2 regions of the Shewanella sp. KX20019 genome follow, and region 1 is predicted to be linked to the other one. Evidence: predicted binding sites of a transcription regulator. Region 1 holds the regulator's gene; the other holds the start of a gene.
What was found. The regulator LexA, encoded in region 1, represses DNA repair genes until DNA is damaged. The targets are predictions, from matches to a motif close to TACTGTATNNNNATACAGTA.
Positions count from the first base shown of each region.

Region 2: the regulator LexA is predicted to act here: its motif matches at 11,534-11,553, upstream of dinG (ATP-dependent DNA helicase DinG).

Region 1 covers NZ_CP068437.1:329,342-346,210, reverse strand. The annotation lists gene JK628_RS01545 (AraC family transcriptional regulator) at 58-1,080, shown strand; gene mtr (tryptophan permease) at 1,122-2,378, opposite strand; gene plsB (glycerol-3-phosphate 1-O-acyltransferase PlsB) at 2,378-4,801, opposite strand; gene nrfA (ammonia-forming cytochrome c nitrite reductase) at 5,216-6,604, opposite strand; gene lexA (transcriptional repressor LexA) at 6,905-7,525, shown strand; gene JK628_RS01520 (cell division inhibitor SulA) at 7,522-8,028, shown strand; gene coxB (cytochrome c oxidase subunit II) at 8,481-10,049, shown strand; gene ctaD (cytochrome c oxidase subunit I) at 10,059-11,663, shown strand; gene JK628_RS01505 (cytochrome c oxidase assembly protein) at 11,666-12,235, shown strand; gene JK628_RS23405 (hypothetical protein) at 12,357-12,482, shown strand; gene JK628_RS23400 (hypothetical protein) at 12,479-12,604, shown strand; gene JK628_RS01500 (cytochrome c oxidase subunit 3) at 12,601-13,476, shown strand; gene JK628_RS01495 (DUF2909 family protein) at 13,495-13,713, opposite strand; gene JK628_RS01490 (SURF1 family protein) at 13,736-14,449, shown strand; gene JK628_RS01485 (hypothetical protein) at 14,667-15,212, shown strand; gene JK628_RS01480 (COX15/CtaA family protein) at 15,212-16,195, shown strand; gene cyoE (heme o synthase) at 16,290-16,869, shown strand, end outside.
Region 2 covers NZ_CP068437.1:3,375,776-3,392,644, forward strand. The annotation lists gene JK628_RS14780 (MotA/TolQ/ExbB proton channel family protein) at 1-1,133, opposite strand, end outside; gene JK628_RS14785 (DUF3450 domain-containing protein) at 1,133-1,915, opposite strand; gene JK628_RS14790 (TonB-dependent receptor) at 3,463-6,267, opposite strand; gene JK628_RS14795 (porin) at 7,665-8,858, opposite strand; gene JK628_RS14800 (DNA polymerase II) at 9,091-11,475, opposite strand; gene dinG (ATP-dependent DNA helicase DinG) at 11,577-13,649, shown strand; gene JK628_RS14810 (sulfite exporter TauE/SafE family protein) at 13,658-14,431, shown strand; gene JK628_RS14815 (primosomal replication protein) at 14,428-15,090, shown strand; gene JK628_RS14820 (DUF2057 domain-containing protein) at 15,100-15,816, shown strand; gene JK628_RS14825 (late competence development ComFB family protein) at 16,119-16,379, shown strand; RNA gene ffs (signal recognition particle sRNA small type) at 16,572-16,668, opposite strand; gene JK628_RS14835 (ComEA family DNA-binding protein) at 16,863-16,869, opposite strand, start outside.

The sequences.
Region 1 (16,869 bases):
AACACCTATTTATGATTCAATAAGGTATCAAAAAACAGCATAAAAGTGACCATCACAATGGATACTGCATTTATTCGCTCTAGCTATATTGCAGCGGTTTTTAGGGGTGTTAAGGCTCACTATGGAATTGGTTTAAATGACTTGTCGATCCCTGCGGCACTATTTGAAGAGCAGATGGCACTAATTCCATTTAGTGAAGCGTCCAAATGGTTCACCCAACTAGAAGTGCTAACGGGTGAAGCTGACTACATGGTGAAAATCCAGCAATATCTGGATATATCAACACTAGAGATCCCAGGAAACTGGTTTCTGTCCGCGCCGGATCTGGCTATGTGTTTTCGGCGTATTAACATTGGAATTTGCAGCTTTCATTCAGGCGCTAGCTATTATGCGCTGCAATCAGGCAATATATTGAAATGGTGCTACAACAACCCTTATGCCAAAGACAGAGCTCGGTCACATGATTCACTACGGGTCGCTATTACCTTGTTTAATGCCATCAAACACTTTGCAGGCACTCATTACACCTTAAAAAAACTAAGACTCAGCGGTCCGCCGATTAAGCAAAAAGAAACAGAAGCTATATTTGGCTGCCCAGTGTCTTGGAATGCTCCGCAAACCGAATTATGGATAAGGATCGATGACCTACTAAGGCCATCACCGATGGACTATTTTAGCAGCGATACTTTAACGACTTCAGTCTCTCTCGCTCAATTTGAAAGCTATTTGAACATGCCACAACCCTCTGATTTACCGAAAGTACTGTACCAAATGATCAACTATGCTCGCTATTATGATCTGCCCACGCTGCTATCTGTGGCAAATTTATTTGGTGTTTCTAGACAACAGCTGCAACGGCGCTTACAAAAAGTAGGCTTTAGTTTTACCTACTTGTCGGGTTACATACTGTGTAATCAAGCAATCAAATACATGCAGGAAGGTAAAGATTTTGCCGAAATAGCCCAGCGTTTGGGTTACGCCAATGCCCATAGCTTTAGCCGCTCCTTTACCCGCTTTAGAAAGCAGACACCGACGCAATACATGAGCAAGATAAGCCGACTAAATAAAAAGCCTCTGTAATAGAGGCTTTTTATTGCTATATAGATGAAGATTTTCGAGGGTTAACCATATACCGGCAGAATCCCCGCCATCGCAAGTAAGTGGCAAGCACCCGTCACCAGACCAAAGAGGATGATGATAACAATCAATGGCGTGCCGCCTGGCACTTTGAAGCCTTCACTATCTGCAAAGATCTGGCGTGATCGATACGCCATCATAGCGGGCACTATTGCCGCCCAAATGGTGGCGGCTAATGCTGCAAAACCAATGGCAATTAAAAAGCCGTTAGGAAATAGAATCCCTAAAATAGTCGGCGGAATAAATGTCACTGCTGCGGTCTTTAAGCGGCCTTGGCGAGATTCATCGAAACCAAAAAGATCAGCTAAGTAATCAAACAGGCCTAAGGTAACACCGAGGAATGATGAGGCTACCGCAAGGTTGGCAAATAACGACAACATAGTATTGAGCCAACGACTCGCTATAACGTCAGACAATGCACCAACCAACACGCCCATATTGCCGCCTTGAGCGATAATATCAACAAATTGGCTACGAGGAATATTGCCCATAGTTGCCACTAACCAACAGCTATAAATGACCAACGCAATAAAGGTACCGATGAAGATGGCCTTAATAATGGTCTTTGGTTGATTACCGTAGTACTTAACCAGACTTGGCACGTTACCGTGATAACCAAAACTGGCTAAACCAAAGGGCAGCGCTGCCAGCAGGTAAGGCGCATAACTCGTTTCGCCATCAGGCACAAATAACTTAGCCGTATCCACATCGATCAGTAGATTACCAACTGCTAGAAAGAACGTAATAATCATTCCGCCAAGCATAATGGTGGTAATTCTATCGACCGCTTTAGTGCTGATAATAACAATTGACGCCAACACTGCTGCAAACACTAATCCGGCAACACTTTGCGGTAGATTAACTCCCAAGCCTTCAAGGCTATGGTTAACAATCGAGCTGCCACCACTAATATAGGCATAGGTCAAAATATACAGTACAAAAGCGATTGAGAGCCCATTGATGATGCGCCAGAACTGACCCAAAGTAGTTTTGGTTAAGGTGTCAAAACTTGCACCAGGTTTAAAATGTAAGTTAGTCTCAAGCAGCATCAATCCCGACACCAACATGCAAAACCATATGCCAACCAGCATCAACATTGAGTAGCCAAACCACATTCCTGCGCCAACAACCGGCAGGGAAAACATTCCCGCGCCAACGGTTGTACCCGCAATAATCATTGCGCCGCCTAATAGCGATTTACCTGCGACTTTATTTTTAGCCGCATTCATATGATTCGCCATTAAACTTTTTGCTCCGCATTAACACTATCGACTATCGTTTGCCTTACTGATGAACGTAGCAGTAAATTGGCTCTGTCTTTTATACGTTTGATATCACTACACCCTTCGCTATCCGTTAGATGACCTAACTCTTTTAATTTGACGCTTAGCGTAGCGTATAGCTTCTTGTCATAGAACTCCGGTGCCGTAATACCGTGAAGCGCTCCCAGTCTTTGTGCAAGGCGGTGACTATCACGTTCAAGCTCCGAGCGCTCCATGTTAGGTTTTACTGCCAATAAGTTAAATAGGATGGCGTAACGTTGCATCGTTTCGTCAATCGTTCCTGACAGCAGTAGCAGTTGATTCACCTTGTCATCGGCGATCTCAAAATGGCCATTTTCAACAACTAGCCCTTGTGCCACGAAAATATCTAAAATACTTTGCGTGTAAGTCGCAGGGTCTTCAACTCCCATAAACAGCTCAGCTTTCAGCAACGGATAAAAATCATTCACAAAGCTAAGTACGTCATCACGAGTGCAATGCTCTTTACGCAGCAAGCAAGCGGCGATTAGAGAGGGGACAACCATTAAATGAATAATGTTGTTGCGATAATAAGTCATGGTAATCGCGATGCTGTCGTCGATTGAGATAATATCCCCGAGCGAGTCGCTTTCGATCTGAATTTTCTTCAGTTCCAAACCATTCGATACTAGGTCCTTACCGCTACCCTCTGGTACCGACGTATATTCGGTATAAGGCAGCTCTTTTAATAACGTAAGGTAAAGATCTAACTGCTTTTCGAGCTGACTGCGCTCTAATGCATTTTGCTCAGATGCGAGCAAAACTAAGCTCGTTAACGTTACCGCACTAACCGCAGCAGCATCGTTAATATTAGTCATCACCTGCCCTGCAAGCTTGTTCACTGCGGGGGTTAACCATGTTGGTTTCTGTTCTGGCTCTTGAGCAACATCTTCGCGCCAATTTGGCACTTCATCGTTCAAGAAGTTGTGTAGGGTTATTGGCTTACCGAAATTCACATAACCTTGGCCAAAATTACCTAACTTGCGAATAGCACCAAACACTTGCCAAACCGACTCTTTTTTCTTCTTTTTACCACTTAACTCTTTGTGGTAAGTGGCGACTTCCATGACATGGTCATAGCCGAGGTAAACTGGCACCAAAGTGACAGGACGTTCAACCCCACGCAAAACACTATTCAGTGTCATGGCAATCATGCCTGTTTTTGGCGCTAATAAACGACCGGTTCGCGAACGACCGCCTTCGGTAAAGTATTCAACAGAGTAGCCTTTAGTGAAAAGCTGATCCAAATACTCACGGAATACCGCAGTATAGAGTTTGTTGCCACGGAAACTACGGCGAATAAAGAAGGCTCCACCACGGCGGAACATCGGCCCAGCAGGCCAAAAGTTAAGATTAATACCAGCGGCAATATGCGGTGGCACCATGCCTTGGTAATACAGAATATACGACAGTAGGAGGTAATCCATATGGCTGCGATGACATGGCACATAAACGATTTCATGACCATCATGGTGCAACTGGCGGACCTGTTCAGCCCCCTTGATGTTGATCCCTTTATAGAGCTTATTCCACAACCAGGTCAGAAAACGTTCAGTGATGCGCACTAAGCTATCGGAGTAATCTGCGGCGATTTCATCTAGATACTCCATCGCTTTAGCACGAGCTTCTGTTTCGGAGATTTTTTTATTAACCGCTTCCTCTTTAATTGCCCGAGTGATTGATTCTGACTTTAACAAAGCATGAAACAGAGCTTGGCGTTTTGGAAGTTGAGGCCCGGTCATGACTTTACGCTGACGCTGAAAATGCACTCGTGCAACGCGGGCAAGTTTTTGTGCAATACGCTTATCGGTGCCGTGCTCGTCTGCCATATAACGCAAAGAAACAGCATTAGAAAACTGCACAAAGCTATGTCGACCCAAAAATAAGATCATCAAGCACTTGCGTAGCCAAGTTGGATTTTGGCGCTCCAATACGGCGGCACGCATGGTGTCGTTTTCTTTGCCCGGCGTTCGTCCCCAATAGAGGCTTACCGGAACCAACTGAATATCTAATTCTGCGTTTTGCTTATGCACGCTTAACAAGCGTTTAAAGCAATGCAAATACTGCTCAGCACTTTCCCTTTCACCAAATAATGGCTTGCTACCTTCAAGGCAGACAACTCGCGGCGCACTCACCCCATTGACCTCTAGGTCATCGTAAGGGCTAGGCAAACCGAACTTACCGGTCATTTCACTAAGGGCTGCTATGTCACTAACAGATTCTGTTTTCATGACATAAACGAGTGGTTTGCTTGGATCAAGATTGAGGTCTTCAAAAGGATCGTGGGGCACAACAATAGTTTGCACGAGCTTTTTTTGGATCCAGCGTAATGATTTAAACCAGAGAGAGTCTTTTTTCGACATGATTCGCTTGCAGTAATGGTCGCTTGTAATACGTCATAGAATACCAGAATTCCCAACTGTTTGCGCTACTGCTTTACAATCCCAATGGGAAACACTAGTGCATTTATGGAACAGTGACTTAGCTTATTCTCGGTGTACAGCTAGTCGATTAAGTCTGGTTCTGCCCTGTTAAAGCCCAATAAATCTAGCCCTAACTTATATGTGGGATTCAGTTTAAGAGTGAATGCCCGTTTCATTGCGATCAATAAGTTAGTTGAATAGTGCACTTGCATATAGAAAGCGGCCCCTATACAGAAGCCAATAAGCAGGCATAAAAAAGCCTCAATAAAGAGACTTGGTATTACTGCCTATACAGCGGGCTTAGGTGGGATTAAGCAATGGAGTCGTTCGCTATATAGGACTTATTCTTATTGGCTACTTATCGTATTTAGCTTGTCGTTCCTCAGCTTCTTTGTCCCACGCTGGAAGCACTGTTTCGCTAAACGTTGCCTTTTCTGCTTCTAGCTTATCCATATCTAAACCAATCGCTTTTTGTGCTTTTTCTTTGGTCGATATATCCGGGATAGCTACGGGCTGCTTAACGCCCTTTTCACCTAACAACCTAGCAAGTTTAACCCTTGCGTCGGCTGATAAATCAATCGCTGTCCCTAATACCCTTAACGCTTCTTCAGGGTTGTGCATTGCTATGCCGTGTGAAGCGGTAGCATGATCCCAACGCCATTGAGAATGTCTAATATCATCCTGTATTGGCTTTAACTCTGCTGCCGTTGCTCCGGCCTTAATAGCTGCGCCAGCTTCATAATGAGCGTGTACTAACTGAGTTTCGACCCAGTCTTTAAGCTCGTTAATCATTGCCTGTCGGTTTGCAACAACAGCTAACATCTGCTCTTTGCTCTGTTCGTGACAATTAGCGCAACCCACCTCGAAACGGTCAAACGGGTTTCCAACCTGATGATCGGTAAACTTTCGGCCCTTTGCGTTGGTGATCTTTGGCATGTGACAATCAATACAAGTAACATCGTTTTGACCATGAACGCCTGAACTCCAAGTTTCATAATCCGGGTGTTGAGCTTTCAACATTGGTGTTTTTGATATTTGATGCGTCCAATCTACAAACTCTATAGAGTCGAAGAACTCTTCCACGCTATCGGTATCGACGCCATTATCCCAAGGGAAAGCCGCTTTCTTGGTTTCTTTCTCGAAGTAGTATTCAACGTGGCACTGACCGCAAACCATAGCTTTTTTATCGGTTCTAGAGGCATCGTCCCAATTCTTACCTATCTTATCCATTGCCCTTTGAGCGAATGGTCTAGATACGCGAAGTTTAGACGAACCGGGTTCGTGACAATCCTGACAACCGATAGTATTAACAATCTCAGATCCTGCCGCGCTCCATTTCTCACTGAAGAAGCCGTCTTCACCCTGTTCTGTAATCATACGGGGGACGTCTGGGCCTTTACACGACCAACAAGCCATAGGCTGTAAATCTTTGTGGTCTGCGTCCGGGCTTCCAACCCTTAGCGTCCCTCTGAGATCTGTTACTGCGTATTGATGCCCGCGCGGGGTGTCATAATCTCTTGAAAACGCATAACCCGCCCACAACACGGCAAGGTTAGGATTTTCTTTAACTTCGTCGATTTTCTTGTCTTGCTCTATCGTCTTTTTCCAAGTGTTATATTGCTTTGGAAATTTCTTTTGATATTGCTCACTGCGAGGATCTAGTTGTTCACCTGCGAAAGCGGCGGTACATATAGCGCTTATGACTAAGCCAATGGTGCTTAGTTTGAGTATTTTATTGTTCATCGTTTAACCCCACGTTTCTATTCTGAGCCGTATATTAAGCGAGACTATTCAATAAGATAATTCGGAAGTTTTTACTTAAAGAGTAAGAATTAATGAAGCCTTACCAACGGACATAAAAAAGCCCCCAACGAAGGAGGTTTTTTATATTCAATTGGTGTGGTGCACTTAGATCTTGAATTCGGGTTGAACGCAGCTTTCAATCTTAAATGCCAAACATATTAACATTAACTTGGTTAATACTTGCGCGAACCAGAATACTGTATATACTGACAGTTACTGTATGGAAAGACAGGCTTAATTATGAGACCACTTACACCACGCCAAGCTGAAATTTTAGAGCTTATTAAACGCAATATTTCAGACACAGGTATGCCACCAACCCGTGCCGAAATCGCAAAACGTTTAGGCTTTAAATCTGCCAATGCAGCCGAAGAGCATTTAAAAGCTTTAGCGAAGAAAGGCTGTATTGAGATCATACCGGGAACTTCTCGAGGCATTAAGCTAACTCAAGAAGATACCGAAGAGGCCGATCTCGGTTTACCACTTATTGGCCAAGTGGCTGCAGGCGAACCGATTCTGGCTCAAGAACATGTAGAGCAACACTATAAAGTTGATCCTGCGATGTTCCGTCCAGCAGCCGACTTTTTGCTACGAGTACGCGGTGACAGTATGAAAGACATCGGCATCCTGGAAGGTGACCTATTGGCGGTTCATAAGAGCCAACAGGCTCGTAATGGCCAAGTTGTTGTCGCCCGTGTTGAAGATGACGTCACGGTTAAGCGGTTTGAAAAGAGGGGCAACAAAGTCTTCTTACATGCCGAGAATGAGGATTACTCACCGATAGAAGTCGATCTGGCAAACCAAAGCTTAAGTATTGAAGGTTTAGCCGTTGGCGTGATCCGTAATGGAGATTGGCAATGAACAAATTATTAGGTGTAAGCCCGCGTCACCCTGGCCTTTGGCAAGATATACCCAATTCGACGATGTCTAAAAAGACAGATATCGAAACTATGATATCTCATACTCAGGGACGCAATGAATTAAAACAGATCTGTGGTCAACTGGCTCAACTGAGCCTGCAGGGTCGCTGGATTGTATTAATTAGCCCACCTAATATCGGTTACAAACAGATGCTAGCTTCAGCTGGCGTACGGATGGATAGGATCCTACTTGTACATGCCAAAGATGAAGTAGAAACACTTTGGGCGATGGAAAAAGCGCTCACCAGCGGGACATCGAGTGCAGTGATAACCTGGACTAACGAGTTAGATGCACGAGACAGTAGACGACTGCAGCTAGTCGCCAAGAGCGCTCAAGCGGTAGGTATCATCATTGAAAATGCGAACACTCACTTACCTGACAGCACAATAAACGCACAGGGCGAGCCATTTAATCAAGGCTCTTTGTTCACTGCAATGCATTAAGCATTTATTTATATTACAGTTCTAGTCTTTAACTAAAGCTCCCTACTCGGGAGCTTTTTTATTCCTACCACTAAACAAATGAATCAAAAAGTGATCTTGATCAATATTTCAACACCAAGTAGTGTAGGTACTGATAACAACGATATTTTGTTATATCCGAACGATTTAGTCGTCGGTCTTTATGTATGACTGTAGATCCTTTAAGAGTATATGAAGACTGAGATCGGCCTGATATATTTCAGCCGTAGGTGCCACCGTGGTTACACCAACCAGTATCAAGTACTGGAACTAAATAAAGTCTAATCGATAGTCGAAAACTAAAATAACGACACGATAGATAAACCACTCGCGCACTTTGAAGTCATCGTTGCTTTTTTGGGAACGAAGAGTTTACATAGAGCAGAGACTTACTGTGTGACTCTTCTTTGTCTTGTTGACAGAGGAGAAGTCTAGTGAAGCAATTGTTGTACTGTGTGTTGGCGCTAATATTTTCGCCTGCACTTTTTGCATCAGAAATGCCATTTAATATGACAGAGGGTGTGACGGAGATCAGTGGTAAGGTTTATAACCTCCACATGATAATCCTTTACATCTGCTGTGCTATTGGCATTGTTGTTTTTGGCGCAATGATTTATGCCATGATCAACCACCGCAAATCAAAAGGCGCTGTCGCCGCCAACTTTCATGAAAGCACTAAAGTCGAGATTTTGTGGACTGTAGTGCCTTTTATTATTCTTATTATCATGGCTATTCCAGCAACCAAAACCTTGATTGCAATGGAGGACCCCAGTAATGCTGAGCTCACCATTAAAATTACAGGTTCGCAGTGGAAATGGCATTACAGCTATTTCGATAAAGACGTTGAATTTTATAGTTTAATGTCGACTCCTAGAGAGCAGATCGAGGGCACCGAAGCTAAAGGTGAACACTATTTGCTCGAAGTAGACAAACCTCTCGTATTGCCGATTAACCGCAAGGTGCGCTTTCTAATGACTTCAGATGACGTTATCCATTCATGGTGGGTACCGGCTTTTGCGGTTAAAAAAGATGCTAACCCTGGTTTTATTAATGAAGCTTGGACGCGGATTGATAAGCCCGGTGTTTACCGTGGTCAATGTGCTGAACTTTGTGGTAAAGATCATGGCTTTATGCCAATTGTTGTCGAAGCACTCACAGAAGAAGACTTTGATAAATGGTTAATTGCTCAAAAGGAACAAGCGAGTAATGCTGAAGCTGCAGCTCAAGCAGCACTTTCGCAAACCTTGACCATGGAGGAGCTGATGGCTCAAGGCGAGCAGATCTATCTGGCTCGATGTGCCGCTTGTCACCAACCTAATGGTGCAGGTCTTCCAGGCGTATTCCCTTCTCTTATTGCTAGTCCAATTATCAAAGGCCCCATCGCTGATCATATCGATATCGTATCGAATGGTATGACGGGCACTGCGATGCAAGCATTTGCTAAGCAGCTGACTGCCACTGAAATCGCGGCGGTAATTACCTTTGAACGTAATGCTTGGGGCAATGACTCTGGCGATACGGTTCAAGCTGCCGATGTCAGCTCAGCAGCGTCAGGTACTGCAGCAAGCAGTGATACTGCCGCCGCAGTACCAGCCACTTTACCTGCTACCCTACCTAAAACCGAGCAAGCTGCAGCGAGTGAAGTCACAACTGAAGTTGTTGCAGACGTTAAAGCGGTTGCTCTGGATGACTTAACCATGGATGAGCTTATGGCCATGGGTGAGAAGGTCTACATGACTAGTTGCGTTGCTTGTCACCAAGCTGCGGGAACGGGTTTGCCTGGCGCTTTCCCTTCATTAGTTGGCAGTCCGGTGATTACAGGACCGGTAAGCGGTCACCTTGATGTTGTCATCAATGGTAAACCGGCTACTGCAATGCAGTCATTTAGCGCATTGCTGACACCACAACAGCTTGCTGCGGTGGTGACTTATGAGCGCAATGCTTGGGGTAATAACTCCGGTGATGCAGTTCAGGCTAGTGACGTTGTTGGCCACGGAAAGTAAGGGATTAAAATGAGCACAATTACACAAGATTCGCCAGCCGCTCACGACGATCACCATGATGACCATCATCATGGGGCGCCGAAAGGCATCATGCGCTGGATTTTAACCACCAACCATAAAGATATCGGCACGCTCTACCTATGGTTCAGTTTCATTATGTTCCTTACGGGTGGCGCGATGGCCATGGTCATTCGCGCTGAGTTATTTCAGCCAGGCCTGCAGCTAGTCGAACCAAACTTTTTTAACCAGATGACAACGGTACATGGTCTGGTGATGGTGTTTGGGGCAGTTATGCCAGCCTTTACCGGCTTGGCTAACTGGCTTATTCCGATGATGATTGGTGCGCCAGATATGGCACTGCCAAGAATGAACAACTGGAGTTTTTGGATTCTACCATTTGCATTTGCCATCCTACTCAGCTCGCTGTTTATGGAAGGCGGTGGTCCTAACTTTGGTTGGACATTCTATGCGCCACTGTCGACAACTTATAGCCCTGACAGTACTGCGCTTTTCGTTTTTTCAGTTCATATTATGGGGATGAGTTCGATAATGGGGGCGATTAACGTTATTGTCACCATCGTCAATATGCGCGCTCCAGGTATGACATGGATGAAACTACCGCTGTTTGTTTGGACTTGGCTAATCACAGCATTTCTACTCATAGCAGTGATGCCGGTGCTGGCTGGCACGGTGACTATGGTATTAACCGATAAGTACTTTGGAACCGCCTTCTTCGACGCTGCAGGCGGTGGCGACCCGGTGATGTTCCAGCATATTTTTTGGTTCTTCGGTCACCCCGAAGTGTACATTATGATCTTGCCATCCTTCGGCATCATCTCAGCGATTGTGCCTGCTTTCAGTCGTAAACCTCTGTTTGGTTACGCGTCGATGGTTTATGCAACGGCTAGTATCGCCATACTGTCGTTTTTAGTATGGGCGCATCACATGTTTACCACGGGGATGCCGGTATTTGCCGAACTCTTCTTCATGTATTGCACCATGCTGATTGCGGTGCCCACGGGGGTAAAAGTCTTTAACTGGGTTGCTACCATGTGGCGCGGCTCAATTAGTTTCGAAACCCCAATGTTGTTTGCTGTGGCGTTTATTATCCTGTTCACCATAGGCGGTTTCTCGGGGCTGATGCTGGCTATAACACCTGCTGACTTCCAGTACCACGACACCTATTTCGTGGTGGCGCACTTCCACTATGTACTGGTTACCGGGGCGATATTTTCCATTATGGCGGCGGCGTACTACTGGCTGCCGAAGTGGACTGGCAATATGTATAGTGAAACCCTAGGAAGATGGCACTTCTGGTGCTCGGTGATCTCGGTGAATGTGTTGTTTTTCCCAATGCATTTCCTCGGGTTAGCGGGTATGCCACGCCGTATTCCCGATTACGCTATTCAGTTTGCAGATGTAAACCAGATCGTATCGATTGGCGGCTTTGCCTTCGGCCTGTCACAATTGATCTTCTTAGCTGTAGTCATCAAATGTATTCGTGGCGGTGATAAAGCCCCCGCTAAACCATGGGAAGGCGCCGAAGGTTTGGAATGGACTCTTCCGAGCCCTGCACCTTATCACTCGTTTACAACACCACCTGAGGTGAAGTAAAGATGAAGCAAGCACAGAGCAAGTCTAACCGCAAACTCATTGGCATGCTGCTGCTAGGTGCAGTGGGGATGTTTGGTTTTGGCTTTGCCCTCGTGCCTTTATATGACGTGCTTTGCGACACTCTCGGTATTAATGGTAAAACCCAAAGTACTGCCAGTGTCTATAAGCCCGTTACGGTAGATAAAAATAGAACCGTTACCGTCGAGTTTGTTTCCCAAGTGCAGAGCGATCTGCCTTGGGAGTTCAAACCTGAGGTCAACAGCATGCAAGTTCACCCTGGAGAATTGATACGAACCCACTTTGTTGCTAAAAATTTGTCTGCGAAACATATCGTTGGCCAAGCAATACCGTCGGTTTCTCCTGGACAAGCTGCCGCCTATTTTAATAAAACAGAATGCTTCTGCTTTAATCAACAAGTGCTAGCAGCAACAGCTAGCGCCGATCTACCACTCATCTTTTACGTGGATCCTGACTTACCGGACTCCATTTCAACCTTGACCCTCTCTTATACCCTCTACAACATTACCGACAAGGGTTATGTCGGCAGCGTAGAGCAAGGAGCTGCAAGATGACAACCATTGAGCAACAACTAAATTATTTGTCCGTAAATAGTAGTAGGCCAAATACAAAATTAATGACGAGCTTATTCCTCTCCACGCCTCTTTACTCCATGGCCGAGAAAGGAGATAGCAAATGACCACTAAACACGAACCCTATTACGTACCAGCGCAAAGTGCCTGGCCTATTATTGGTGCCATTTCGATTTTATTTCTCTCCACACCTCGTCACACTGGAGCAGAGAAAGGAGATAGCAAATGACCACTAAACACGAACCCTATTACGTACCAGCGCAAAGTGCCTGGCCTATTATTGGTGCCATTTCGATTTTATTTCTCTCCACACCTCGTCACACTGGAGCAGAGAAAGGAGATAGCAAATGACCACTAAACACGAAGCCTACTACGTACCAGCGCAAAGTGCCTGGCCTATTATTGGTGCTATAGGTTTGTTTCTCATCGCTTTCGGTGCTGGAACCTTTGTATCACAGTTAAACAGCGAAGGTGGTAGCGGCGGATATATCCTGCTGACGGGTATTGCTGTGATTATCTTTATGCTTTTCGGATGGTTTAGAACCGTTATCGCCGAATCAATGGCCGGCCTCTATTCCAAACAGATGGACCGCTCATTTAGACAAGGTATGAGCTGGTTTATCTTCTCCGAAGTGATGTTTTTTGCCGCCTTCTTCGGTGCACTGTTTTACGCCAGAATAATTGCAATTCCCTGGCTTGGCGGTGCATCAAACAATGCTATGACGCACGAAGTACTGTGGCCTACTTTTGAAGCAATCTGGCCGCTAGTGACCACTCCCGACGGTAGCACAACTGAGGCTATGGGTTGGACTGGCTTGCCGCTATACAACACCATTATTCTACTCACATCATCAGTGACGTTGCACTTTGCTCACGTTGGCTTAGAGAGCAATAAACGCAAAGCGCTAACGGCCTGGTTAGGATTCACTATCTTGTTGGGAATTGGCTTTTTAGTGCTGCAAGCCGAGGAATATATTCACGCTTACCAAGAGATGGGATTAACGCTTGATTCTGGCGTCTACGGCAACACCTTTTTCTTGCTTACCGGTTTTCATGGTATGCACGTGACCTTAGGAACGGTGTTTCTAATTGTGTTGTTCTTTAGAGTGCTTAAAGGTCACTTTACGCCAGAACACCATTTTGCATTTCAAGCAGGTAGCTGGTACTGGCACTTTGTCGATGTTGTTTGGTTATGTCTATTTATCTTCGTTTACGTGCTGTAAACACCGATAGTTAGCTCATTAGTAGGGTCTGGGGTTAGGCGCAATAATCCCAGTCCCTAATGCTAATAGAAGCAACACAACCACCATCACAGAGAAGATCACTCGACGGCCTAAATATTGGCTCATAGGTACACTCTTTTCCCCTTTAACCATCACCAACATGGCTCGAGCCAAATTAAATAATATGAATAGTAGTAACAGTACTAAAACCACTTTAAAAACCAATAGTATATTCATTAACTCTCCTAAAATAGGGGCTATGGGTGCTTGGTGCTTTATTGTACTTTCTACTTTGATAGTGTTTTCTATTTTGGTCAAGCTAGGTTTTTGGCAACTCGAACGCGCTGAGCAAAAACAACAGTGGCAAACTGCGCTTAGCGCGCGTCAAAGCGCCACAGTACTCAGTTTCGAACAACTTCTCGAGCAATCCAGTAATGAAAACCTAACCGGCTACAAACTTAGCACTCAGGCAACCCCGATCCTCGAGCAAGTCTTTCTACTCGACAATCAAACTGTCGATGGCAGAGTCGGTTACTTGGCCTACCAAGCATTTGAAATAGACCCCACTAAGCCATGGTTATTAGTCGAATTAGGCTTTGCAGTTGGGGGAATCGATCGGGCGGTGCTGCCCACAGTGTTAGCAATCACTGAGCCATTGCAGCTTACAGGCCGAGTCTACCAAAAAGAGATGAATCCCATGAGCTCTGATTTGATGGCTGAGCCCGGCTGGCCCAAGCGTATTCAGAACCTAAATATTGAGCAGTTGGCTTTATTGATAGATAAGCCGCTGGTTCGCACCGTATTGCAACCAAACAATCTTCCCAACGATACACGCGCTCATCCATGGAAACCGATCCCATTATCGGCACAGAAGCATCAGGGCTATGCAGTGCAATGGTTTAGCATGGCAGGAGCATTTGGGATCCTAGTGCTTTACGCGCTTTTTCGTAAATTAAAACAACAAGATAAATAACACAGCTTAAAATTTACATCTCTATTGCCAAGTAAGAAAAGACAAGGTAGGTTAGAAAATAGACTTCCTAGCCGTTCCGGGAAGTATGATATTAAATTGTTCGCTATCGCCGTCGTTTTGCTTATAGCACAAAGCTGTATTGGTAATGACTTATCGCTTTCCTTAAACAGGTAAAGCGTTGCAACAGTGATACATAGAATAACATCGAGGAGATGGAATGAACTCCCAGAAAAAGAACGGCAAGAAAACACTATTACTCCTATTACTAGCATTTGCAATTCCTGTCATTGCAGCCAAAGTGATCCTCAGTTTTGAACTATATAACGGTGGTGCAACCAACAAAGGCGAACTGCTTAATGTTGGAATAGACTATCAAAGTTTAGATATGTCCAACCCGCAACCCAAAGAGTGGCAACTGCTGTATCAACTGCCCGCTATTTGCGAGGCAACCTGCCAAGATAGGCTGTATATTTTACAACAGAGCCATATCGCACTTGGACGCAATCAAGATAGGGTGCATACGATTATTATGCTTAATGAGCATAGCGATCTAGCCGCGCTTGATGCATTTGATTTCGCCACTGCAACCCCGACATTGGCAATGAGCCAGCTGCTCAACAATCAACAATTTGTCGTGGTAGACCCTCTCGGTAGTATGGTAATGAGTTACCCCATCACCACCGACCATCAAGCACAGATTATGCAAGGTAAAGCCATTATTGCCGACCTGAGAAAGATGCTTAAGCTTTCAAGGATCGGCTGATGGAGATTAAATCGTTGCTTAAGGTCACCCTAGTTTTTACTCTGTGCGTCATTATGATGGGCGCTTATACACGCTTATCTGATGCTGGACTGGGTTGCCCTGATTGGCCAGGATGCTACGGCATGGTCAAGGTTCCTACCGCAAACCATGAGCTAACCGCCGTCAAAGACGCCTTTCCCGAACATACCGTTGAAGCAGAAAAAGCCTGGCTTGAGATGATCCACCGCTACATTGCTGGCACATTGGGTTTGATGGTGCTGGTGATCTTAATCATGAGCTTACGCAAAACCGACGCACCTAAAAAGCTGCCAATGTTTATCGCCGCACTCATCGTGTTTCAAGCAGCGCTCGGCATGTGGACTGTCACCATGAAGCTGATGCCCATTGTAGTAATGTCACACCTAATAGGCGGCTTCGCCCTGTTCTCATTACTCCTGCTGCTCTACCTTCGCAGTAAACCCCTACGGATCCCCGGTGGCGATGCCCCAGCAAGAAAGCTATCAGCCTTGGCTTTGGTCTGCATTGGCGTACTGTTGTTACAGATTATTTTGGGCGGCTGGACCTCATCCAACTATGCTGCACTGGCTTGTACCTCGCTGCCTATTTGTGAAGGTAACTGGGTCGACAACTTAAACTTCGCTGCAGCATTCTCACCATTTCAAGGCGACCATCCAAGCTACGAGTTTGGCGTTTTAGATTATTCGGCACGGATGACGATACATGTCGCGCACCGCTTCGGCGCCATAATTACTAGCATAATGCTGCTATTTCTAGCCTACAAATTGGTGACCAAGGCACGGTCATCCACACTGCGTAATGCCGCGTGGCTACTGGTAGTACTCGTGGTATTACAAGTCATTCTAGGGATCAGCAATGTGGTTTTACATCTGCCCTTGGGTATCGCGGTATCGCACAACGCGGGAGCAGCTTTACTATTACTAACACTGGTATTTATCAACTATGCCTTGTGGCGTAAGGCATAACAGCAAAGATTTCCAATAGACAAATTACGATAAAAAACAAAAAGAAAAACGTTTTAATTTATGTTCAGTGAGCGAATATAACGAGGTTTCAAATATGGAAAAACAGATAACAATAGCCAGAAACCGAACCGCCCCCCTTTTTCAGTGGCGTTCTTACTATGAAATGACCAAGCCAAAGGTGGTAGCGCTAATGCTACTGACAGTGTTGGTCGGAATGTGCCTCGCGGTGCCTGGTGCAGTGCCACTGCAACCCCTGATAGCAGGCATGGCCGGGATCGGCATGATGGCAGGTGCGGCAGCAGCTTTTAACCATCTTATCGATCGGCGTATCGATGGATTAATGGCCAGAACCTACAACCGTCCGTTACCCAAAGGTAAAATATCTATCACTAAAGCGCTTATCTTCTCCTTTGGTATTGGCATATTGGGCTTTGTGATCCTGTATGCCTTGGTCAACCCATTAACGGCTTGGTTAACCTTCGCTAGCCTGATCGGTTATGCCGTGGTTTACACCGCTTATTTGAAACGCGCTACGCCACAAAATATTGTCGTCGGCGGCCTAGCGGGCGCGATGCCACCTCTATTGGGTTGGACTTCGGTAACCGGTGAGTTTCACGGTAATGCTTTATTACTAGTGATCATTATTTTTGCATGGACGCCACCGCACTTTTGGG
Region 2 (16,869 bases), 2.3 Mb from region 1:
ATCATACCGGTTACCGTACCAAGTAGACCCATCATAGGTGCGATAGCCGCCAGAACCTTGATGATAGAGATACGAGTCTCAAGTGCAGGCGTCTCTTTCAGAATGGCTTCATCAAGTTTCAGCTCTAGCGTTTCAACATCAACGTCTTTGTTGTCCTGGTAAGCTTTAAGTACACGACCTAATGCGTTGTTACCTGGATTTTCAACATTCTTGCGTTGAGCCTTAACTTTAGCACCAACTACACCAAGTGTAATTAAACGTTCGATAGAGATAAGAGCACCAAGAATTAGCAATGCGATAATGATGTAACCAATCGTTCCACCCGCTTCGATACGCTCTTCGATAGTTGCTTTTTGGGTAAAGATATTTAGCAATACGCCGCGAACAGGGTCAATATAAACACTTGGAGTACCTGATGTTGCTCCTTGGAAAGCAGCAGCTGACTTCACTTGATAACCATCAGGCTGCTGTGAAAGCTCCTGGATTAGGTTTAGATCAGCGTTAAATACAACATATTTGCCGTCGGCTAATAGGTTATATGCACCAATACGGGTAATAGTGGTGTTATGCACACTACCATCAATTGCAGTTACTGAACCTTCAAAATTAACTACTTTTCCAGATTCAGCCATTTCAAACAACTGCTCTTCCCAGAAACGCTCTAGCTCGTCAATTTTTGGTAGCTGCTTACGTGCTCCAAGCTCAGCGATAAATACATCACGGCCTGGGTACTGTGCAGAAACGTTTGAACCCGCTAGCTTACCAGCAAAGTCGCCCGCATCGCCTTTAACAACACCAAACATTTCACCCAAGTCACCTTGAGCTGTTTTTAAGTCTTCTTCTAATTGAGCAATTTTACGCTCATTATCCAAAAACGCTTGATTTAAATCTTTACCACGTTGACGCTCTGCCGCTAAAGCATTTTTCTCACGCTTTAGTAGTGCAGCTTTATCGCCACGTTCATTTTTAAACTCTTGCTCACGCTTTGCGTTTGTCTTTGATGCATTCGCACGGTCAACTTTTACTTGGTTAAGTAGTTGATCGATTGTCTTTGGTGCATCTGCAGCGTTTGCAAAACCAGCCGTGAATGTCAGGCTCGCAGCAACGATTGCTGTAGTTATAAACTTTTTCATTATTGTGCAGCCTCCGCAGCAGGAATTGGTAACGAGAATAGATCCGGTGCACCCTGTTTACGTGCAATTCGAATACCTTTGGTGAGTTCACGAAGATTACTATCTTCTAATTGATCCCAACCTTTAGTGTCTCCGTTATACATCCAAGCAGACTTCTGATCCAAGCTCATAGCATATAAAGATACGCGGCCGAAGTTAAAGAAGTCGACTAAAACGTCTTTACCATCTAGCTGTAGCTGACCAGTTTTAACAGCAAGTGTGGTGCCATATTCACGTTCAATTGAATATGCATCAAGAATTAGACGATACTTCTCAGCCAGCGTTATTTCTGCGCTGTTAAGTATTGTTTTAAGGTTTTCGACACGTGCTACACGTGTTTCCTTATTGAATGGAAGATCTAGAGCGACAAACTGCTCTAAAGCGTCAACCATTTTAAACATCAAAGGCACGACGCCTTGACGTAATGCATCAACACCGTTGATGTCACCTTGAATAGATTTCATGGTAGCTTCTTGGTCTGCAACCAAGCCTGCTACGTAATCGTTATAAGATTTTAGTGACTCACGCTCATCAGCAACTGAACCATACTCGAACAACATGTCCTGAGCTTGGTCAAAATACTTATCAACTTTCTTCTGAGACGTCGCCGCGTCAGCGTGAATTTTACTGTCAGCTTTCTGAACATCAGAAAGAGGATCGGCAATCACTAAGTTACTGCCTGCTAGGGCTAGTGCGCCAATGAGCGCTGTAGCGATTTTTGTTTTATTGCTTACCTTGGACATAGTTCCCAACCAATTTGAAGTGATTAAAAAAGCTTTAACTTATCGACAACAGGGTGCGTACGCTTATTTTGCTTTAGTTCCCAGTGCCTAAGCTCGTCTTTCTATTGTGATTGTTAATTATTATCTTCCCTTTTCTACACCTTCGAGGGTGTAGACCCGCTGGCATCATTTCACAAAATGTTGACCTGTGTCAACATTTGGAAACCGCTAAAACTTGTGAAAAACGAGCTTAAAGGCTAGAAAAGAATCGGGAGCGCTGTTTTTTAGAACTTCATGTAATACAAAATGATGATAAAATGAAAAGAAAGAAACTAAAGCTATCATAACTAGCTGTAAACAAAGTCAATAAACAATCAGGTCCTACCGAAGTTAAAATTAACAAACCGTTAACACCACAAGGCGCAAAGATTAACATTACTACTGTCATCTCCTGCTCGAACGGGGCTAAAAAACAACCAGCCGTCTGATAGAATAACTAACTGACGCTTTTAACAACTGATGTTATTTAGGAGGAAAACCTTAATTAATCAGTGCTCTTCTCCTATAAATTAGTAACCTAAGTTCAAAATAAGAATAAAAAAATATTTTTTTAGCCAAAAAACCGACTTTAGCATGCTCATTTATATCCAAAAGGAACACTAGGCATCTCCGTCCTATGGTTAACAAGCCAAGCCGATACCAAGATATATTCACCTCACTATTGCATAAAAAAATGTTAATAAATGACTTCAAATTCAGCACAAATTGCCGCCAGTGAAAGTCGCAATATAGATATAGTCTGTAAAAATCCGCAAAGACTGCCTCATAGAATACCCATTGACACCTGCACACCGCTCTGAGTTTTAGCCACTTACGAACGCCATAGAGCCGAGCATATTCAGTATTAATCATGATGGTAGCGGGGATAAGCCAGTGACTGAGTCAACTCTTATCACTGTGAAAGGCTGTCATAGAAACGGTTCTATAAAATCCATAAATCGCTGCATAGCGATTACATCGAGTTAATCTATAGTCACTAATATTATGATACGTCCAGGAGGGGCTCTAAGCAGGTTCGAAAAATTTAATTATTGGGATGGCTGTTGTTGCAACTCTAGCCTTGACAAAAAGCCTGGGTATTTTTACTTTTCTCACAAGCTATACAGGCGTATAAACTTCTGACACTGTACTGATGTTAGCGACATCAATCAGTAACCTGTAATCGGCATTCCATTAGCAAGCTGCTGATTTATCAAAGCTACTCACTCTTCATCCGGATATTTAGCCACGTTAATTCCTGAAGTTATAGCAGCTAGTATAAGTAAAAACTCAATTAAAGCAGTTAAAAACGTACTTGCCATAACCATTACTTTAAAGTTGAATGAATAGTTTCGTTATGAGACTTTATTATGTATAGCTACTCAAGTTGTCATATTTAAGCCCTAAATGTGTAAACACATTCTAGGACAAGACAGCAGAAAATAAAAAACCAGCTGGATACTCCGACTGGCTTTTTATTTCTGTAGCCGTCAAACTAGTTCGGCTTATATACAGTATGTTTCATTACTTTAGAAAGTATAATCACCTTGTATATAGAAGGTACGACCATAGGCATCAGAATAACGAGGGTCAAAACCAACCTGATGTCCAGCGCCACCAGTGCGTAATGATAAGCTAGGTTGTACATCAAATAGATTGTTAATTCCAAATGTTACTGACATATTATCCATCACGAAGTATTTTGACTGATAATCAATTTTCGTAAATGAAGGAACACGTAACTGAACATTTACACAATCGCCAAATGCATCGACCTCAGTTACCGCACAGTCATCAGCTGACTGGAACTGATCCTGATAACCCGATTTATAGTTTGCTGTAAATGTATGGGCAAAATCATCATGCTTCAATGTTGTTGATAGTTTAGCAACGACTCTGAAAGTCACTGCGTTATTATCACCAAACTGTCCCATACTATTAGTCATTTCATCCGGGCTTCCTGGTACACTACGATCACTTTCAATCATATATGTACCTGCGAAATTAGTGTGTAATTCACCCCAACCGAAATCGTTCAATAAATTCGTATTCCAATCGATTCCGCTATTACTTGTTCTACCTATATTTACAGCAGCCTGAATAATTGCTAGCTCTTCTTCATTCGTTGCTAAGTTTGTCTTAGTTGTAAATAACTCTCTGTATAGCACTGGATCAGCAAATATCTGCCTTTCAGTTAAACGAGTAACGACCTCTTCCATCTCGACGTTCCAATAGTCTAGGCCAAATGAGAATTCGGCACTAGGCGCAAACACAAAACCTCCAGAATATTGCTTAGAAGTCTCAGGTTTTAAATCGGCATAACCTTCCCTAAACACACTGTATTGGGATGCGCCTGTTAAACAATATTGCGCCATAGGGTCACTACTCGGGAACGGACAGCTATAAGTATCACTAGTAACTCCAAATTCAGCTTTAGGTTGGCCAATTTGCAGCATTGAAGGAGCTTTAAAACCTGTGCCGTATGATGCTCTTAATAGTAAGCTGTCAGTGGCTTGATAACGGGCACTAACTTTATAAGTCGTATCGTTAAGATCGCCGCTTAGTTTTTCACCTGAAAGATTATCATCGACTCCACTAATACCATCATAACGTAATGAGCCTGTAACTTCTAAGTCCTCTATTATAGGTAGAGAAATCTCTGCAAACACACCGTAATTATCACGTTCTAGATCATATGGATCGCCAGCACTTAGAAATAATATTTCTGCATTTTTCTGAGCATCTGATAATTTGCTTGTGTATTGAGTTTGACGATAATCGAAACCAGCAGCGATGTATGCGTCTCCACCATCCATTGAAAATATCGGCATAGAACCTTTAAAATCTACGCCTTTAACTTCAACTTTTGTCGATCCCCAGTTACCACTAAACACAGTTTTATCAAGTGCCGCTCGAGAAGCATCATCCATTTCAGATGCAGGCACAAAAACATTAATATCACCAGCACTTACAGCCTCAACAAATGGGTCTCGAAGTAACCAACCTGTAGGATAATTTTCGTCTGTATCATTTGAAGAATATGTGACCGCACCTGAATATTCAAAGTCACCAAAGCCACCTTCTAACCCTGCAACTAACTGAGTTGAAAGTGTATCCCACTCTGTCGTACGATTCCCAGCAGGTAGAGCTCTCCAGCGAGCCTGCACAGATAAATCACCAGAATCATACGCTGCACGTTCTGCATCTGTAAGGTAAGGTACTACATACTGTTCAACTAGAGGCGAACCTGCACTTGGTAAATTAAAATAGCCCGTTGGATAAGGAGCTATACGAGTCGTCATTTTAAAATTTGATACTGAAGCATCCGCAAATAAACGCAGATCATCAGTGAGTTCAAGGTCACCACTCAAGAAAACACTGTCGCGTGTGGATTCAGGAACTATCTCAATTGTAGTTGTGTAATCAAAAAAGCATTCTGCATCTATAGCAGATGTATTTACTGCACATGTTTTATTTTCAGCTGCATACGGATTAAAAGTTCGTCCGTTGACTATGCTTTCACCGGTTTCAGGATCAATAACACCTGTATCATATCTCACCCTAGCATTAGCTGGAATAGCATTAGGGGAACCGTTGAAAAAATAAAGGTCTCTTCCGTTATCGTTAAATGAGATAATTCCCGAACTTGCAAAATCTCTATCAACTGCTTTCAACTGCTCTCTTTCGTTATGGCTATATGAAAGCATCACATTAAAACCATCACTTTCTATATCACCAAAACCAGCAGTAAAGCCTAAATCGTATCCAGAACCGCCTGTTTCTTGGGGCTTGTCATATCTAGCGTTGATATTAAATCCTTGAAAGTTCTCCTTCATAATGAAGTTAACAACACCAGCAATAGCATCTGACCCATATAAAGCAGAGGCTCCATCAGTCAACACTTCCACACGTTCAATGGCAGAAATTGGGATAGAGCTGACGTCAATAGTACTACCAGAATCTGCTGGAGCTAATCGTCGGCCATTTAACAGAACTAAAGTATATGCTTCGCCTAGATCATGGATTGATGCAGTTTGAATACCACCACCACCTCCGCCAACTGAATCAGAAGATGTTGTGAACCCCTGCATAGATGGAAGTTGTTGTAATAAATCTGCGGTATTTGTAACACCTGACCTGTCAATATCATCTCTCGAAATTACAGTAATAGGTAACGCACCTTCTAAATCCGTTCGTTTTATCGCTGAACCTGTTACAGTAATTCTTTCTACTTCTTCAGCTGCAAATACTGTTGGAGCAGTAAAAGCGACTGACATAGCGCCACCAACTAATGCGATTCGCACAGATTTGGCTAATAAGTTATTTCTATACATTGTAAATCTCCCTGGACTTTCCTTTATAGTTTTTAAGCAAGCAAGTTACCCTCTAATGAAAAAGTTGTAACCCTCATCACTTGCAAACAAATAAAAACACAGCGGCTACATTTTTACAACACATGTAACAACCATCCGCCACCCTGCTAATAATTTGTTAACCTAATTTGAAGGCGTCAAGTTGAAAGCCTAAAGAAGCAAACGATATTGATAAAATAAAATTGAGGAGAGATAAGTTAGAAAAGCGAAGAACATACACAATGAAACAGGGTTGTCGCAGCGTGTCATAATAGACATATAGATTAACATACTGGTATAGCTAACTATTCGTAGATCTTATACAGTATACACTGCTAGGTATTACAATAAATAAAACATGAAAAAATCCCCGTAACAAGGCCGTAGATGAGATTCTATTGCACATATAAATTATGGGCTTACCCAAGCGAAAATAACTAATTAATCTAGAAACCTTAGCGGATTAAACTTTTATCGTAAAGAAAAACGTACACTAACAAAAAGGCCTAAACAACAGAAAATAAACCATTAACCATTTGTAATAAAATAATAAACTATAAAAACACCCCCCACCAGCAAGGACTATTAAAATTATTGATAAAAAAATACTGTAGGAACTGCTTTCAAACAAAACACTTGACAAGGAACTAGCCCGTTGAATTACATCTGTTTCACATTTACCAATACCTGCACTATTAAATGAGTAGTTCCACGCATTGCCACTCTATGTATGTTGTAAATGCATTCATCTGACAGATTTGCACTGTTTGCGAAGCAACTAATAGGAGTTTGCTCCTTAGCGCGACTAAACTCGATCACAAAACTACGTATATCACTAGGGAAGAATATGGCGTTAATAAACGGATTTCAGTTTATCTTTTCTATGGGCTGGGAGCACTTTAATCTTCAGGGAACCGTTAAAGGCTTTTAATAGCAGTTATCCAGTTAAGCCAAATCGTGGCGGCATAATTAGTGAGTATAATCGGTTGCATGTCATTTAATGCGCGCGCAAAAATGGGGTTGTATAACTTGTAGTTCCAACATCCTAAGCAACCATCAGAAACAGATGCCTGACACCACTATCGTAAGACTACACGCTCTTATGGTCGTTGGCGCCCCCTAAGTACGCTTATTCCAACTTAAGTTTCCGCCCTATTACCCAGAACTTAACCCTATAGAACAGGAACTGTGGTGCTAAAATTGCGATGCATATCTAAAACAGATTAAGGATTTGAGAACATCGTTGACCAAATAGCAAGCAGCTAGAATCTAGCAGCTCTTTTTTTCGACCATAACAACAAAAAAAGCCAGTAACGTGAAGCTACTGGCTTTTAGATATCCACTACCCTAGGTCAACTAGGATAGTCATCGATTAGATATTACATGTAATATCTAATACCGATTGAGATCCCGTCGTCTTCCGAGAACTCCATCGCAGCTTGCTGAGCTTTATCAGAGCTGGTGAAATCACTGTAGTCTTTACGACCTTCTAGGTACAACATAGTGTTGTCATCCCAAACGTAGTGTAAACCAACGATTAACTGCTGACGCTTAAATACATCGCCATTATATGCATCGCCGTATTCGTCACCAGCGTCTAATATGTTGTAACCAACAATTGGACGTAGACCGTTATCAAACTGATAAGCGAATAGTGACTCAAGGCCCCATGCTTCTTGAATGTAACGATCCAAGTTATCAGTATCGTGGAATTCTTGCTTGTTGACGTTTACAGCACCATAAAAGCCTTTGCTGTTAAATACGCCTATCGTCGCACCTGCACCAAAAATAAGATCAGTTTCGGTAACCGTTTTGCCGGTCAAGTAGGTTGCTTCAAACTCGCCTATATTGGCACCCGCGGTAACAATCAGGTTGTCAGACACATTATAAGTTGCAGAAGCACCGTAAGTGTTGTTGTACTCAACTGACGCAATCTTGTTTTGAGTTGCTACAGCGGCAGCCGTAAACAGATTCACTTCTTCATCAGCGTAAAGGTCAAAGCTATCTTGCTTTAACTGAGCTTGAACAGCAAAGCTAAAATCACCGAATGCGTTACGATACTGAACAGTCTTGTCACCACGGCCAGTACCGTTAATAGCACCGTCGGCTTTGTTTAAGGTATAAGTACCTGACGCATTACCATCCCAAGTGTTTACTAGGTTAGTATTATAAACCACGTCATACCATGCGCCCCATTGCTTACCAATGGTTAATGAACCATAGGTATCATGAGCTAAACCTACATAGCCTAAACGAGTACTTAAGAAATCATTACTCTCTGATGTAAATGTGTTATTTGAGCCTGTTTCAATAGAGCTATTACCTACTAGGTTTACGCCCCACTCGATTTTCGCAAATGTCTTCCAGCCATCACCCATATCGCGAGTGAAACCAAAATTAATACGTGAAGAACCGTTTTCAACTTCTGTAGCACCTTGAGTGTTAATCACTCGTGCATCAATCCAACCACCGATTTCTACTGCGTTCTTATCATCTTTATATACTTCGATTGCTGATGCTGTTGGTACAAAAATCACTGCGGCCAAAGCCGATGCTACTAAAGTCTTTTTCATGTAATGCCTAACCTTTAATTATGTTCAGTCTGCTTCATTCAATATATTTCCATTCCGTTGTTTTCTTTCTATCCTATTTGCAGACGAGGTTAGCAAAAGATTAGCAATCACTCAAAGACGAATGTCACAAAAGCAGCCATATTTTGCACCGAATTAACTAGCAAACCGACTTCAGCCAAAGGATTAAACCATTTGTTAACATAAGATCAGCAGCGCGTTAATATAACCACGACTAAATTAACGTCATTTGATTTGATGTAACCTTACTGAAACTTTTATTCATTATTGAAAGTATTGCTTCAGCAATCGGTCCTAATTGGCGCTCAATGTAGTAATCAAGATCAATGGGGGATTTTTGGTGGGTCAGCGGTTCAGCACCCGATGTCGTCATCACATACTCGATTCTTGCCCCTTTTTTGGTGACACTCTCATCTCCAGTTGCTTCAAATAGCATTCTAGCCGCTTTTAAATGAGGAGATGACTTTGCGGTATAGTCTTCAAGGTTGCGACGTAAGTTTTTAACGAAGACCAATTCTTCATTCAAGGCTCCGCTATTTAACTGCTCAATAGTGAGCTTTAAGTACGCTTCTACGTCTTGCTGACCAAATAACCTTTCATAAAGCTCATACTGTACTCTTCTGGCGAGCGGTGACCAATCACTGCGGACTTGCTCCATCCCTTTGAACACCAATTCTGTTTTACCAAGCTCGCCTTTTTTAGTGCCGACATAACGTTTTTTCGATCCTTCAGCAGAACCTCGAAGGGTGGGCATAAAAAACTGCTCAAAATGGGTCTCAAATTCCAGCTCTAAAAAGCTATCTATAGCAAATTCGTCGCTGAGTTTTTGTAGCCAAAGCTGGTTGATTCTTGCGGCGAGTGATTTACCCGTTGCCTGCACTTTTTTTTCGTCAAAATCATTACCTAACCAGACAAAAGTTGAATCAGTGTCACCATAAATGACTTCAAAGCCCGCTTCCTCTATCCAGCTGCGGGTTTGCTTCATTATGTCATGGCCACGCATGGTTATTGAGCTCGCAAGCTTGGCATCATGAAAAACGCAGCCGCGAGAACCAAGCACTCCATAGAGGGAGTTCATAATAATTTTAATCGCTTGAGATAGAGGTGCATTACTATTGGTTTTAGCCAACTCTCTTTGTTCAGAAAGGTGCTTAATTAATTGAGGTAAAATGGGCTCCTGGCGACTAAACCTAGCCCCTAAATAGCCCTCAACCGTATCTGACTCTTGTTGGTGTGATGCTTCAACTAACCCCTTAGGGTCAATTAAAAAAGTTCTTATTATTGAGGGGTAAAGACTCTTAAAATCTAAAACTAGAATATGTTGGTACAGCCCAGGAACTGAATCCATTACATAGCCGCCGGGGCTCTCTATACCTTCACTAACCGGGGCGCTTGGTGCAATATAGCCACTTCTATGCAAGTGCGGCAGATACAAATTCATAAATGCAGCTACCGATGCCCCCACACGTCCAAGCTCAAGCCCTGTTAACTTTGCACGCTCAATGGCAAATTCAAACAGCTGCGTTTTTTCAAAAATGTCCCAAACCAGTCGACTATCGGTCAGGTTATAGTGCGCCAACGCGGGCTTGTTATTAGCAAACAGGTCGTTGATTTCATCCATTCTATTACTGACATTATCGATGGCTTTGCCTTCATCCAATAATGCTCTAGACACAAACTCCAGTGAGTAACGATCAAACTGATAAAATGCCGCTTTCAGCCAATCAATGCCATCGAGCACAACTCTTCCAGGTAACAGCAGTGTCTCTGGTCGATACTTGTCTTCGACTTTCCAGCCCAAGTTTTGATTATTGCGTCCAATAGTGAGCGCGATACCATGATGTTTTGCGCGACGATATAATAGGGCCAAGTCAAAGGTCACTACGGCCCATCCAATAATTATGTCGGGATCGTAATCTTTAAACCATGCAATCAGCTCATGGATTAACGCCACTTCATTTTCTACCCACTGTATGTAATCAACAGCGACTGATTGTGTCTCACCCACCATAATGACTTTCTCAAAAATAGCGCCAGAGTCTTTTTTTCCGTATAAACCCACAGAATAGAGTTCACCACTAAAACTACATTCAAAATCAAGCGAAATGGCTTTAAGCTGCTGTGTAAGCTCTGTTCGTCTGGCTTTATTGGCGATAAAGCGCGGCTCAACGCCCTGCTGGGCAGGTTCAAATTGACCACTAAATTCGGCATCTAGGGCGATGAACCGTTCAATTAAAAATCGATGTTCCGCTTTGATATCGCTTTCAAACAGTTCGATACCTTGATCTTTTGCAATCCGTATAAGGTTACGTTGGTGTCTAAGATCTCGGGTATACAGCGCTGTAACGTTTTCATGCTGAAAACTCTTAAGCGTTAGTCGCTTACGGCGAATATTCTGTAACTCGTGATATTGATTGATAATATTTTCATCAATAGTGCGAATAAAGCACACATGTTCTTGCTGCGGGAGCTCTACTATTACAGGACCAGATGGTGTAGCAATAAAGTACTGGAGGGTAAGTCCATCTCGCCCACGTGTTGCATGGCGGGTAAGCACTCGCCCCTTTATTGTCTGTAGCGCATTGGTTACTGGGTTCATAGCTGTCTACTCAAATAAATTCACGAATAATCACTTAACACTTCTTAGGCTATGTAATCACTGTTATTATGTACAGCATTATTTACTGGACCAGTGCATTCATGTTATCCGCAGACGTTAAAACCCAGATCCGTACTATCTATAAGGGCATTGCTTCGGCTCTACCCAACTTTCGTTCACGGCGAGAGCAAAATTATATTGTCGCGGAAATATCCAAAACCCTTGCGGGAGAGTATGACAAGCAACGACCTATTATCGTGGTTGAAGCCGGTACAGGTATTGGTAAATCACTTGCCTATATTTTGGGCACCATACCCTTAGCATTAGCGAATAAGAAAAAGGTCTGTATTGCCACCGCGACCGTAGCATTGCAAGAACAATTGCTCCATAAAGATCTGCCTTTTTTCCTAGAGCATTCAGGCTTAGATTTTACCTTTGGCTTAGTCAAAGGACGACAACGCTATGTCTGTCTATCTAAGTTAGAGATGCTGGTTGGTCCCGATAACAGTAGCCAAATGGCGATGTGGCAATCAAAGCCAGATCAAAGTCAGGTTGATATGTTGGAGGGGTTGCTAAAAGACTATAAAGAGTCTCGTTGGAATGGAGAACGCGACACATTAACCCAACCATTACCGGATCATTTGTGGCAACAGATTGCCTGTGATAAACATAGCTGTCATAAGCAATTAGCCAGTCATCGAAATTGTCCTTTTCATAAAGCCCGAGAGGATCTCGATACATGGGATGTATTGATTGCCAACCACAGCCTACTCTTCGCTGACTTAGAGCTAGGCGGCGGGGTCATTCTGCCCGATCCTGAAGATCTATATTATGTCATCGATGAAGCACACCACTTACCGATTGTTGCACGTGACTTTAGTAGCGCTCAATCTACGATTCGTGGCGCGACCGATTGGCTAGAAAAGCTCACCAAAACGACCTCAAAACTGCAAAACCAGATTAAGAGCAATTATATCATTGCGCCAGCACAGGCAATGCTCGACCATATCAGCGATATTAGTGGATTACTCAATCAAGTTGCTCACTTTTGTGATGCGCAAGCTAAACAGTTTGATAATCCAGAAAATCGCTTTCGTTTCGAGCACGGTAAACTGCCACCAGCACTGCTTATTCTTGCTGAAAATCTCGCTACAGCGTCAAATGTAGCGTTAAAACAATTCAACAAGATGCTAGCCTTGCTCAATGAAGCCATAAAAGATGGTGATATTCCTAAGCATCAATCGGAAGCACTATTATCTGAAACAGGTTTTATGTTGCAACGCATCGAGAATTTGCAAAAGCTGTGGAAAATGATGGCTAAGCAAGATAATCCTAAAGGCGCACCAATGGCGCGCTGGGTTGAGCAACTGACTGGCAAGCAGGCGGATTTTTTATTCAGCGCATCACCAATTGAAGTTGGCTTTATGCTTGAGAACTTACTCTGGGATAAGGCGGCTGGCGTGGTGCTTTGTAGCGCCACACTGAGAGCACTTAACAACTTTAACCATTTTACTCATCAAGTGGGTTTATCCATCAATGATGGAAGCCGCTATCTTGCCCTCGACTCACCCTTTGATTTTGAACAAAATGCCACACTGTTCCTACCACAAATGGACACAGAGCCCACGCACGATAACTACACCGATGAATTAGCAAAGCAGATTATCGCACTTGTAGAGGATGAAATGGCTAGTTTGGTGTTATTTGCCTCTTATTGGCAGATGGAAAAAGTGGTCGATCTTGTTGAAAGCAAAATTAAAACAGGGTTGCTTGTCCAAGGTGTATTACCGAGACAAGAGATCCTAAAACAACATAAGCAGCTTTGCGATGATGGTAACCCGAGTATAATTTTTGGTACCGGCAGCTTTTCTGAGGGCTTAGATTTACCTGGTGATTACTTAACTAACCTTATCATTACTAAGCTACCTTTTGCGGTACCTACTTCACCTGTGGAGCAAGCTCATTCAGAATATATTAAAATAAAGGGTGGAAACCCCTTTTTACAACTGACAATCCCCGATGCTTCGCGCAAATTAGTACAGAGTTGTGGTAGATTACTCCGCAAAGAACAAGATTACGGCCGGATTACCATCTTAGATAGACGCTTAGTCACCAAGCGCTATGGAAAATCACTGTTAGATGCCCTACCGCCTTTTAGACGCGTTATTGAATAGGACAACGATTGGATTTATTACTAGAGCCAAGTAGCTGGGCCTTGCTGGCATTGATAGGGCTAATTGCAGGCTTTATCGATGCAGTTGCTGGCGGAGGTGGACTATTGTCTATCCCAGCACTATTAGCCATGGGAGTGCCTCCCCATATGGCACTTGCCACCAATAAATTGGCCGCCTGTTTTGGATCCTCTATGGCGGCGTTCACTTATTATAAGCAAAGGTTATTTTCTCCCAGCTTGTGGTATCACACCTTTGTAGCTACTTTCATCGGCGCTGTTATTGGTACGTTTATCGTCTCAATCATCGACAACCAATGGCTCGAAAAATGGTTGCCGCTGATTATTATTGCAATCGCAATTTATACGCTATTCCAGCCAAATGCCATGGGTTGTAAAAACTGCAACATCCCAGTTAAACCTAAGCGTAAAATAAAACAATGGTTGCAAGGGTTACCGCTAGGATTTTACGATGGATTTGCAGGGCCTGGCATCGGTGCATTTTGGACCGTCACTAGTACTGGTATGCATAAGCTTCCTTTGCTCTATAGCTTAGGACTTGCACGCGCTATGACCTTTACCAGTAATTTAACCTCGCTGATTATTTTCTTGTTCATGGGGCAAGTTAATATGTCCATTGGACTCGCTATGGGTATTTGTATGATGATTGGCTCCTATATTGGTGCGCATTCAGCCATTAAGTTTGGCCTGCCGTTCATTCGACCTATTTTCGTTACCATGATCTTGTTAATCGCGGCGCAATTAGCCTGGAGTGCATGGGCATGACGACCAATGAACTGCTTAATCGACTCAAATATCAGTTAAAGCAGTTAGAGCAAGAAGTATTGCAACACGATGCTAATTTGCCCGCTGGACAGCGCAAAATGATGCAAGACGTTGAGCGTTTTAATAATGAGTTATTTGTACAAGAGGGCGCTCAACTTAAGCCTTGTATCGATCAGCTGTCAAAAAGTGTTGCTCAGCTACAACAACTTATCAATGCTAAACGCTCGCCCTATACCATTGTATCAAGCTGTGAAAAAATACAGGACAGATTCAGCGCCGTTCGCCGAGCGCTCTCTACGACCAACATTAATCTTAAGTCGCTAGAGCAGCAAAAGCGCACCCGTCGGGCTCATGCAATAAAGCGTGGAGCAAAAACTCACCAGCAGAGTGGCTTTAGCTGGATAGCATCAAATGTAATGCAAAATAGCCATCAACTGTATGAAGAGCTTAATAAACATTTGAACTGGGCCAAGATTATTGAACAAAAAATTGAAAATTTGCAATCTTCTCTTGAATACTGTCATAGTGCTGACAAAATTAGGCTACAGAATGAGATCCTTGCTCAACACTCTCGCCTCGGCAAGTGTCGGCAAGCTACCAGCTATATTGAAGATCGCATCCAACTGTTCGAGCGACCTTTCAAAGGCCAAAATCGTTAAGGAGCAACAATGAAACCGCTACTACCTATTACCGCTATTCTCGCTTTATGTGGTTCATCTGCGGCATTTGCTGCAAACTTGAATATTCCAATGTCATTTGAATATATCGCGCTTGATGGCAAGGAAGTTGAAACCAGTTTGTTTAACCATAAGTCTGAACTCGAGCTTAGCAATGGGACTCACAAGATCGCCGTTCGATATCATGATCTTGTCGAAGATGACTTTAGTGATAGCGAAACCAATATTAAGTCTTCGCCTTTTATCATCACTATCGAAGTTGATGGTGATTATGAATATCATATGAAGCCAGCAGATGGTGATTTTGTAAGAAATCCGTCCCAGTTTGCCAAATCTCCTCAAGTGGTCATCACTCGAAAGGATAACGGTACAGTTAACTATCAAGTAGCTCAGACAAATATCGCTGAAGAGTCTTTTGTCTCGCGTCTTTTTAGCGGTAACACTGCAACAGATGTGGATGTTGAAGCTGCGGTTGCTACTGGTACAGCAACTAGCGTCGCCGCAACATCAAAGACACCGACAGCTCCAGTGAGTAAACCATCTCCATCTTCGAGCCCTATTGTTGCAGCCACTGCCGTTACAGCAACTCAAACTGCAACGAATGCTGATGACGCCGCAAAAGCAGAACAGATGCTGCAGTACTGGTGGCTACATGCTGATGAGAAAACACGTAAAGAGTTCATGAGCTGGGCCATTCAACAACTTTAAGCTCATTTTTCAGCTAGAGTATGATCCCATAGATCTATCGCGCCAGCTATTCTAGGCTGGCGTACCTTCTAAACATCGCAATCCTTAGCCAAATATCGTTACTTATCCCCAATACTTGCTAGTAGCAGAAATAGCGATTGCGTGTGTCAATGGAGGAGGATACAGTAGGGTTCAGCATTTGTTGAACATTCAACATAGCCAACTATTGTAGAGCGCAAATACAGTATGGTGCCCATAGACTTTATAAATCCAATCTCATAAATTGATTACATTCAATACAGACAGTACGCGAGGAGAGGTGTATGCAATTAGAAATTAGAAACTACTATGAAGTTCTTTTACTTGAGTTACTCTCTGATGAAGGTTTATTAGACGAGCTACCTGCTGACTATCTTGCCGATCTATGCTGTGTCACGCTCAATCAGCTACCCACCCGTTACATACGACATCTAGTCGATACCTATTTTTTTGAAGATTATGAAGAACTTCAGAAAATGAAAACAGAGATCCAGCAAGCACTTGAAAAATCTAGAGCATTTTTGAAAGAAAATCAAAAGGCTTAAAACAGAAAGAAAGCTTTGTTGAGCCTCCGGTACGACTATACGCACATACCAAATACCATGACGAGATTGGAACAAATATGGGGAGTTTTAGATAAACTATTTCTCATCGAGTGTACCACCAAGTGTATCACCTGAGGCATTTCTTATCTAAGTAATGATCTAAGCTATTGATGTACTAGGAGATTGGAGGTTCCCCTAGAGCCACACCTCGGCACATGAGTCACTCGCTGCGGTTGCTCCCTTCCAGGCCTGGCCGAATTCACAAGTTATCATTGCGAGGGGACCCTAAGGTCACCATTGATTTCGTTGAAAGCAGATACTCTCAAGAACGGCAGCATTATCTACCATGAAAGCTTTCCAATCAAGTCATTATCTAGTTAGAACCCTCAGTTTTGGTTCAATCGCTGCTTCTATAAACAAAAAACCTCATTTGAAGGCCTTATTTCGCCTTATCTACAAATATAAATGTAATAACAAACTTACTTACAGG